DNA from 4 places in the Bacillus basilensis genome. Region 4 is predicted to be linked to each of the others. Evidence: riboswitches for the same ligand, from Rfam matches in the RefSeq annotation. Region 4 holds a riboswitch; each other region holds the start of a gene.
The links. A riboswitch is a leader RNA that binds a small molecule or an ion and turns the genes downstream of it on or off. The one in region 4 is predicted to bind thiamine pyrophosphate.
Positions count from the first base shown of each region.

Region 1 (2,212 bases), on a different contig from region 4:
GAGAATGACTTCTTTTGTTTTTTATCAATGTCTATAACAGTGGCATTTTGTTTATCTAAAACTTTTACGATGCTATCAATTTTTTCTTTATTAAAACTACGGCTATTGCCATTTGCATCTTGCCACGTTAGTTTTAGTTGATTTGTTGTTTGAGCTTCAATGCCGTAATAAGTTTGAGCTTTGAAGTTCTTTATTTCATCTTCACGATTAGCGATCATAGCGACAGTAGGTGTTTGTACACGGCCGCAATTCAGCTGGGCATTAAAGCGAGTCGTTAAAGCTCGAGTCGCATTAAGACCGATATACCAGTCAGCTTCTGAACGCGCAACTGCTGAAGCATATAAATTGTCATATGCCTTACCTGGTTTTAAATTTGCAAAACCATCTTTAATTGCTTTGTCAGTAACGGATGAAATCCATAGACGTTTGATTGGTATGTTAACTCGAACCTTATCAATAATCCAACGAGCGACCAATTCTCCTTCACGCCCAGCGTCTGTTGCTACAATAATTTCATTTACATCTTTTCTAAGAAGCTGACTTTTTACAGCATTAAATTGTTTTCCTGTTTGTTTAATAACCGTTAATTTCAAACGCTCAGGTAGCATCGGTAAATCTTCTAAATTCCACTTTTTATATTTCACATCATAGTTTTCTGGATCTGCTAATGTAACAAGATGACCTAAAGCCCAAGTTACAATATATTTACTACCTTCAAGGTAGCCATTTCCTTTTTTATCACACTTCAGTACACGCGCAATATCTCGTGCAACAGAAGGTTTTTCAGCGATTACAACGCTTTTTGACATATTTAAAACATCCTTTCAAAATTCCATACGTTAACTATAGCATACATCTTCTTGAGATTCAGTTTCGCTCCATATTTGAGCGGTTTTTAGTGGAATGAACAAAACACCCACTGATTAAAGTTTCACTTGATTATGCTTATTGTTTTATAGGTTGCTTCTATATTAAATAGAAAAGTAAAGAACTTGTTATTTTATTAGAATAAGAGTAGACTTTGAAGTAGATGAATAATAAACACATGGGAGTTTGTGGATGCAAACTGAGAGTATGACTAATCCGTCATTGACCATTTGAACCTGTTGGATAATGCCAGCGTAGGGAGAGTGTAAAAGCACATGTTCAGGCACTTTGCGTACGCGCAAAGTGCCTTTTTGTGTATCTCCCATCACTATAGTTAGGAGATGAAAAGGATGAATATGAAAGAAATTAGTAAAGTAGTGGATTTGGTGAGAGAATCTAATCCGCTCGTTCATAATATTACAAATGTTGTTGTCACAAATTTTACAGCTAACGGTTTGTTAGCGCTAGGAGCATCGCCTGTAATGGCGTATGCAAAAGAAGAAGTGGCAGAAATGGCGAGTATTGCTGGAGCGTTAGTATTAAACATGGGGACACTACGTCCTGAAGAAGTAGAAGCGATGTTACTTGCGGGTAAATCAGCAAATGTAAACAATGTACCAGTACTGTTTGATCCAGTTGGTGCAGGAGCAACATCGTATCGAACAGAAGTTGCGAGACATATTCCGGCTGAAATCGAGTTAGCGATTATCCGCGGAAATGCAGCTGAAATAGCGAACGTTATTAATGAGAAATGGGAAATTAAAGGGGTAGACGCTGTTACTGGAAATGGCAATGTCGTAAGTATTGCAAGGCAGGCAGCGGATGAATTGAATACCGTTGCGGTAATTACTGGAGAAGAAGATGTTGTTACAGATGGAGAGCGAACTATTGTTATTCGAAATGGCCATCCTATTTTAACAAAGGTTACAGGAACAGGGTGTTTACTAACTTCTGTAATAGGAGCATTTGTAGCGGTAGAAAAGGATTATGTAAAGGCAGCTGTAGCAGCATTAACATTTTATGGTGTAGCTGCAGAACTGGCAGCTGCTAAGACGGTGGAAAAGGGACCTGGTAGTTTCCAAATTGAATTTTTAAATCAGTTAGCGAATACCACTTCGGGTGATATTGAGAAGTATGGGAAGATTGAGGAGTTAAAGTAAGGGGATGAAAAACATGATGCGCATTGAAGCAAAGAGAATGTCTAAGTTATTACAAGTGTATTTTATTATGGGAAGTAATAACTGTACGAAGGATCCGTTAGCTGTATTGAAAGAAGCGTTAGATGGTGGAGTGACACTTTTTCAGTTTCGTGAGAAGGGTGAAGGAGCTTTAATCGGAGAAGATA
Region 1 covers NZ_JBNTQO010000016.1:101,609-103,820, reverse strand. Annotated here, with positions in the region: gene topB (DNA topoisomerase III) at 1-809, opposite strand, end outside; TPP riboswitch at 1,036-1,145, shown strand; gene thiM (hydroxyethylthiazole kinase) at 1,218-2,027, shown strand; gene thiE (thiamine phosphate synthase) at 2,041-2,212, shown strand, end outside.
Region 1: linked by a shared signal. The riboswitch ahead of thiM (hydroxyethylthiazole kinase) and the one ahead of tenA (thiaminase II) in region 4 are both predicted to bind thiamine pyrophosphate.

Region 2 (2,212 bases), on a different contig from region 4:
GTATTTCGTATTATTTTGAACTGTGATGCCTTTTACTAAAGGCTGTGAACCATTAGACACGAACGCCTTTTGTACGTAACCTGTTTTGCCATTATGTAAAATTTTATACCACTCACCTTGTTCTTCTTGAATGGTAACGAATTTCCCATTTGGTAATACATCTAAAATTGAAGATTCTAAATTAGGTTCAGAACGAACGTTTAATGCATTGGCATTAACAATGTATTGATTATTAGATTGAAGTTTGTTTTTTAGTAGAATAGCATCTTTTTGTACGTAACCTACTTTATTATTAACAGATACTTTATACCAGCTATTAGTTGTTTCGAGTATGTTTACTTTCGTATTAAAGCGAATTGTATCAATTGATGAGCTATTTGCGTTATCTTGTGTATGTAAGGCTACTTGATCGACTTTGACATATCCAGTTTTCACGTTAGATAATTGTTCAGCGTTGGCTGTTTGTACAGTTGTTTCTCCCATAGAAGGAAGTAAAGAGGCAATTGCGACAGTAGTTGCTGTTAAAGCAGTAGCTTTCATATTCATATAATAGAGACCTCCTCTAGTTGTATAGTTGTAATTTTATTATAGTATAAAGATATAATATAGTGGGTGTATTCACATAAATGTAATATGAAATCAATAAAAAAATAAATTTTTTGAGGATAATGATTCCTTATTATCCAATTAATTGGGATGATAATTTCTAAGATAGAATATAAATATTGTATAGTTTTATTATTTTGTTGACAATTGAGAAAATTAAAACAGTTGATGATGTCTTATTACGGTGTTATACTGACAGTGATAATTTCATAGTTTGCTAGGAGAGCTGGTGTTGCCAGCTGAGAGTAGGCCGTAAGCCTTTGATCCTTTTCATTACCTGATCTAGATTATGCTAGCGTAGGGAAGCAATTCGGACACTAATAATGAGTCCCCGTTTCTTTGCGTATAGAAACGGGGCTTTTTTATTTGAAAATTTCATATTGAAACCACTAGGGGTGCTTGTTGTGCTGAGAGAGGAATAATCCTTAACCCTTACAGACCTGATCTAGGTAATACTAGCGAAGGGAAGTGGAGCAACGAATAAATTATAATTTTATTTGCTGTAACCACTTCTTATTTAGAAGTGGTTTTTTATTTAGATATATAGATTGAAAGGGGATAGAGAAATGAAATTTTGCGATAGATTATTAGAAACTGTACAACCAGTTTGGGAGATGAGTCATAATCATCCGTTTGTAGTAGGTATGGGAGATGGCACGTTAGAAAAAGATAAGTTTCAGTATTATATTATTCAAGATTATTTATATTTGTTAGATTATGCAAAGCTATATGCGATTGGTGTTGTAAAAGCAACGAATCCACAAGTAATGGGGAAATTTGCTGAACAAATTGATGGCATATTAAATGGAGAAATGACAATCCATAAACAATATGCAAAAAGACTTGATATTTCTATAGAGGAGATAGAATCTGCCAAACCATCTGCTAAAAATTTAGCCTATACAAATTACATGATGTCTGTATCTCAAAATGGCACACTTGCGGAATTAATAGCAGCACTTCTTCCATGTATGTGGAGCTACTGGGAAATTGGAAAGCGTTTAAACGATATTCCTGGAGCAAGAGATCATGAGTTCTTTGGTGAGTGGATTCAAGGATATAGTTCGGAAGAATACGGTAACCTTTGTATTTGGTTAATAGATTTATTAAATGAAATGGCAGTTGGAAAGTCTGACAAAGAGCTAGATCGATTAGAGGAGATTTTCCTATATTCCAGTCGATTTGAATATTTATTCTGGGATATGTCCTATCGTAAGGAGATGTGGGGATTTGAGGAGCAAGAACATACTACAGTTTCATAATGTTTCTTTTCATTATGATGAGAAACCAATCATCAATGAATTAAATGCTTCTATACGAGATAAAGAGTTTGTAAGTATTATCGGACCGAGTGGATGCGGGAAAAGTACTTTATTTCGCCTTATTACAGGTTTAGAAGAAGCAAGTACGGGACAGATAGAGCTGACAGAAACAAAGAGCCATCCTGTAGGATATATGCCCCAAAAAGATATGCTCCTGCCATGGAGAACGATTATTGAGAATGCTGCCCTGCCGCTAGAGTGCCAAGGTGTACAGAAGAAAGAAGCACAAATAAAGGCAAAGGAACTGTTACATAAATTTGGCTTACAAGGGTATGAGACAAAAT
Region 2 covers NZ_JBNTQO010000004.1:4,539-6,750, forward strand. Annotated here, with positions in the region: gene ACQVV1_RS09360 (SH3 domain-containing protein) at 1-546, opposite strand, end outside; TPP riboswitch at 816-927, shown strand; TPP riboswitch at 988-1,090, shown strand; gene tenA (thiaminase II) at 1,173-1,868, shown strand; gene ACQVV1_RS09370 (ABC transporter ATP-binding protein) at 1,837-2,212, shown strand, end outside.
Region 2: linked by a shared signal. The riboswitch ahead of tenA (thiaminase II) and the one ahead of tenA (thiaminase II) in region 4 are both predicted to bind thiamine pyrophosphate.

Region 3 (2,212 bases), on a different contig from region 4:
TTTTGCCGTAATTGGAATGTAACGAAGTAATACTCCGGCATGAATCGTAAAGTAATCCACGCCTTGCTCCGCTTGCTCAATTAACGTATCACGATACACTTCCCACGTTAAATCTTCTGCAATTCCGTTTACTTTTTCCAGTGCTTGATAGATTGGTACAGTTCCAACTGGTACAGGCGCGTTACGAATAATCCACTCACGCGTCGTATGAATATTTTTACCTGTAGATAAATCCATAATCGTATCTGCACCCCAGCGCGTTGCCCACGTCATCTTCTCTACTTCTTCTGCAATAGAAGAAGATACAGCAGAGTTTCCGATATTTGCATTGACCTTCACGTGAAAATTACGCCCGATAATCATCGGTTCTGCTTCCGGATGATTAATATTCGCTGGTAAAATGGCACGACCTTCTGCAATTTCCTTACGAACAAACTCAGGCTCTACGCCTTCACGAATCGCAACGTATTCCATCTCAGACGTAATAATGCCATTACGCGCATAATGCATTTGCGTAACATTTGCACCTTGCTTCGCTCTAAGCGGCTGGCGATCCATTTGCGGGAAAATATGTGTATGTTTCGAAGCCACTTTCACACCGTCATCCTCTGGTTTCACCTCGCGCCCTTCATATGCCTCTACATCCCCGCGCTCTAGAATCCAAGAGTGGCGCGGCGTTGGAATCCCCTTTTCCAGCTCTACTTTATACGCCGGATCCGTATAAGGACCGCTCGTATCATACACACGGATTGGCGGATTTGAGACGCCGTTCGTTTCGCTTTGTTCAATCTCACGCATCGGCACTTTCATACCTGCGCGTGGTCCATCTACATATACTTTCTTACTCCCTGGTAAACTCGATTTCAATTCAATTTGCTCAGCTGAAACAGATTGTTTCATAACCTTTGTTGCCTCCCCTGTTCGTGACAAGGACGAGATATGGCCAGCGTATGCCAAAATAAAAAGAGCCAGGTCCATAAAAAAATAAGGACCTGGCTCATAAAAGACATCATTATGTAAAGCCGTTAACTTCCCTACGCTGGTACGAGCCAGATCAGGTCCAAAGGGTTAAGAAGATCACGCGCTTCTCTCTCAGCCTACGCATACGTTAGGCACCCCTAGTTTATCACTGATTTAATTTTCAATACTTTCCCATCATACACGATAATCTGAAAAATGCAAAGTTTATTTCTTTTGTTACTTATGGAATCATCCACGTTAAATAATATGCCTGTACATACGTCATAATACCAACAATAATTACAAAGAATAAACTATGCTTCACTGTGAAGCGGAATAAATCTGATTCTTTTCCAGCAAGTCCAACTGCCGCACAAGCAATTGCAATTGATTGCGGAGAAATCATTTTTCCTGTTACACCACCCGTTGTATTTGCTGCAACGAGAAGTACTTCAGATACACCAACTTGTTGTGCTGTAATTGCTTGTAGATTTGAGAATAATGCATTCGCTGACGTATCGGAACCTGTTAAGAATACGCCAATCCAGCCTAGGAATGGTGAGAAGAATGGGAATAGTCCGCCAGTTCCTGCTAGTGCTAATGCTAGTGTAGAAGATAGACCAGAATAGTTTGCGATAAATGCAAATCCTAATACGAATCCGATAGATAGAATTGGCATTTTCAATTCGCTTAACGTTTCTTTAAATGTTACTACTGCATCTTTTACACTCATTTTCAAAATAAACATGGAAATGAGACAAGCAATTAAAATCGCTGTTCCAGTTGCTGATAATACATCAAACTTCAAAATTGCCTCGTAAGGCGTCGCTTTATTTACAATAGGCTCTGCCTTCATTACCAAATTATGCAAGCCTGGAATTTCAAACTTAAATACAAGGCTTTCTAACACGCCTCCTGGAGCAAATAATGCTTTAAAGAAACTTTGACTCCAAATAACTACCATAACCGTTAATACGATAAATGGAGACCATGCCTTTACAACTTTTCCTAACGTTAATTTCGGCATCGATGCCGCCGTTGTTGTTGCAGCTACTTCACTATTTGCTTGCCCGGATTGATAGATTTCTTTCGGTTGCCATACTTTTAAGAACAACGATAAACTAACTAAACTTACAAGTGCTGACGTAATATCCGGAAGTTCTGGTCCTAAGAATGTCGCTGTAATGAACTGAGTAATTGCAAACGAACTACCCGCTACAAGTAAAGCAGGCCAAGTCTGTCTTACCCCTTT
Region 3 covers NZ_JBNTQO010000011.1:141,845-144,056, reverse strand. Annotated here, with positions in the region: gene thiC (phosphomethylpyrimidine synthase ThiC) at 1-900, opposite strand, end outside; TPP riboswitch at 1,015-1,130, opposite strand; gene lldP (L-lactate permease) at 1,202-2,212, opposite strand, start outside.
Region 3: linked by a shared signal. The riboswitch ahead of thiC (phosphomethylpyrimidine synthase ThiC) and the one ahead of tenA (thiaminase II) in region 4 are both predicted to bind thiamine pyrophosphate.

Region 4 (2,212 bases):
TTTTATAAATAGAAATTATAAAATTTGAATTCTAGCGTCATATCTTCATGCTTACTAAGTTCAATTTATTTCTCAATAACCATAATGCCGTATCCTGTACGTTCAAGGTAGAAATTCATTCCATTACGTTGTGCATCTGAAGTTGGAGCAGTAACGAAATATGTTAATCCATTTGATTGTTTAATACATGTGGCAGAAGTTTATCCAGTTAATGCGTAGAAAATTAAATTAACTAACTTATCGATATGCCATTTCGCCATATCCCCAGCACTATCGACTTTACACAAATCTAATAAGAAAAAATATATAGATAGGTAGGTATTATCCATACCTATCTATAACATTACTCCTATTCTTTATCCAATTACATCTTTTACTTCTGTATTCACTGGCCACTTTTCTAAAGTATAAGCCATTTCCCAAAATAAATATTCATATTGACTACTAATCATAAAATGTTGTTTCATTCGATTTCGGTCTGCCTCTGTTACTTTTTCAGCTATTGCATCTAATCGTGTAATTTGCTCTTCAACTAATGTGCGGAACCAATCAGATCCATAAGCAGAAATCCATTCGTTATAAATTGGCTCTTCTGGCTGACACTCTTTTAAACGCTCACCAATTTCATAATACAGCCAATAGCAAGGTAAAATTGCTGCAATGATATCGCCTAAATGTCCTTCATACGCAGCACGATACATATGTGAAGTATATGCGTATGCAGTTGGAGCAGGGATAAAATTATCTTTTTCTTCTTGTGTTATCCCAAGTTTCTTCGCAAAATTCTCATGTAATGATAATTCCGCCTCATATGTATTTTGGGCATGGTGTGCCATACGAGCTGTCGTTTCTAATTCCAGTGCTTTTGCAGCTCCTAAAGTTTGTACTCTAGCAAAGTGACTTAAATAATATGAATCTTGAAGCACATAATAGCGAAAACTAGCTAAATCTAAAGTTCCTTCACCAAGTTTTTTTACAAATGGATGGTTAAAACTTGCTTTCCAAATTGAATCTACTTCTTTACGTAATGATTGTGAAAAAGTCATTTAAATTCCTCCAATAATTAATTTAATATAAGTATTTATCCACAGTTATTAACGCTTTAAAATAAAAAAACTTTCTTTACAGGCGTAAAGAAAGTGAAATTGACAGTATTTATTCATGAAATAGCAATGTCTTTCCCACTTCCCTACGCTGGCATTAACCAGATCAGGTACTAAGAGTCTCAAATTCCCATTTGATCTCAGCCTATAATAGGCCCCCCTAGTGGATAAATATTTAATTTTGTATTGTATTCATCATAACATACTTCATGTTACTGTCAAAAGTATTCATGATACCGCTACTTAAAACTCTTCTTCTTCCCTTACTCTTAATGAAGTTTCAATAATCATATCTAATAGTTTGCTATAATTAATTCCCGCTGCATCTGCACTTTTTGGTAGTAGACTTGCTTGTGTCATTCCTGGTAATGTGTTAACTTCCATTACATATGGAATACCGTCTTTCACCATCATATCAACCCTTGCATAAACACTACATTTTAATGCTTTATAGCAAGCCAGTGACGCTTTGTTTACACGTTCTTTCAATTCAACTGGAAGTTCAATAACTTCTTCAATAGTACCAGCATCATCATATTTCGCATTGTAATCAAAGAACTCCGCCGCGTGTCGAATTGAAATGATGGGTAACTGTTTTCCATTAAAAATGGAACATGTAATCTCGTCACCTTTTATATACTTCTCTATTACTACTTCAGAATCCCATTCAAACACAGTTTCCAGCATTGAAATTAATTCGTCTTTATTATAGACAATCTTTACTCCAACACTTGACCCACCAGAGTTTGGTTTTACGACTAACGGAAATCCTAACTTATCTAACTCATCAAGATTTAGATCCTCCATTTTTGTAAGTTCAATCCAATCTGGTGTTTCTATTCCTTCATAACGTAAAATCTTTTTCGAAATATTTTTGTCCATACATATACCGCTAGATAACATATTGCTCCCGCTATAAGGAATACCTAAACTTTCAAGCGTTCCTTGAACAGTCCCGTCTTCTCCGTATTTTCCGTGTAATGCGAGCAGCGCAAAATCAATGTCTTTCGCTTTTTCGATTAAATCCATTTTTTCGTTTAACATAATTGGAACTATGTCATACTTACTTTTATCTAAATGTGCAATCATTTCATTTCCAGTCATAATTG
Region 4 covers NZ_JBNTQO010000001.1:372,240-374,451, reverse strand. Annotated here, with positions in the region: gene tenA (thiaminase II) at 357-1,046, opposite strand; TPP riboswitch at 1,170-1,275, opposite strand; gene ddlB (D-alanine--D-alanine ligase) at 1,347-2,212, opposite strand, start outside.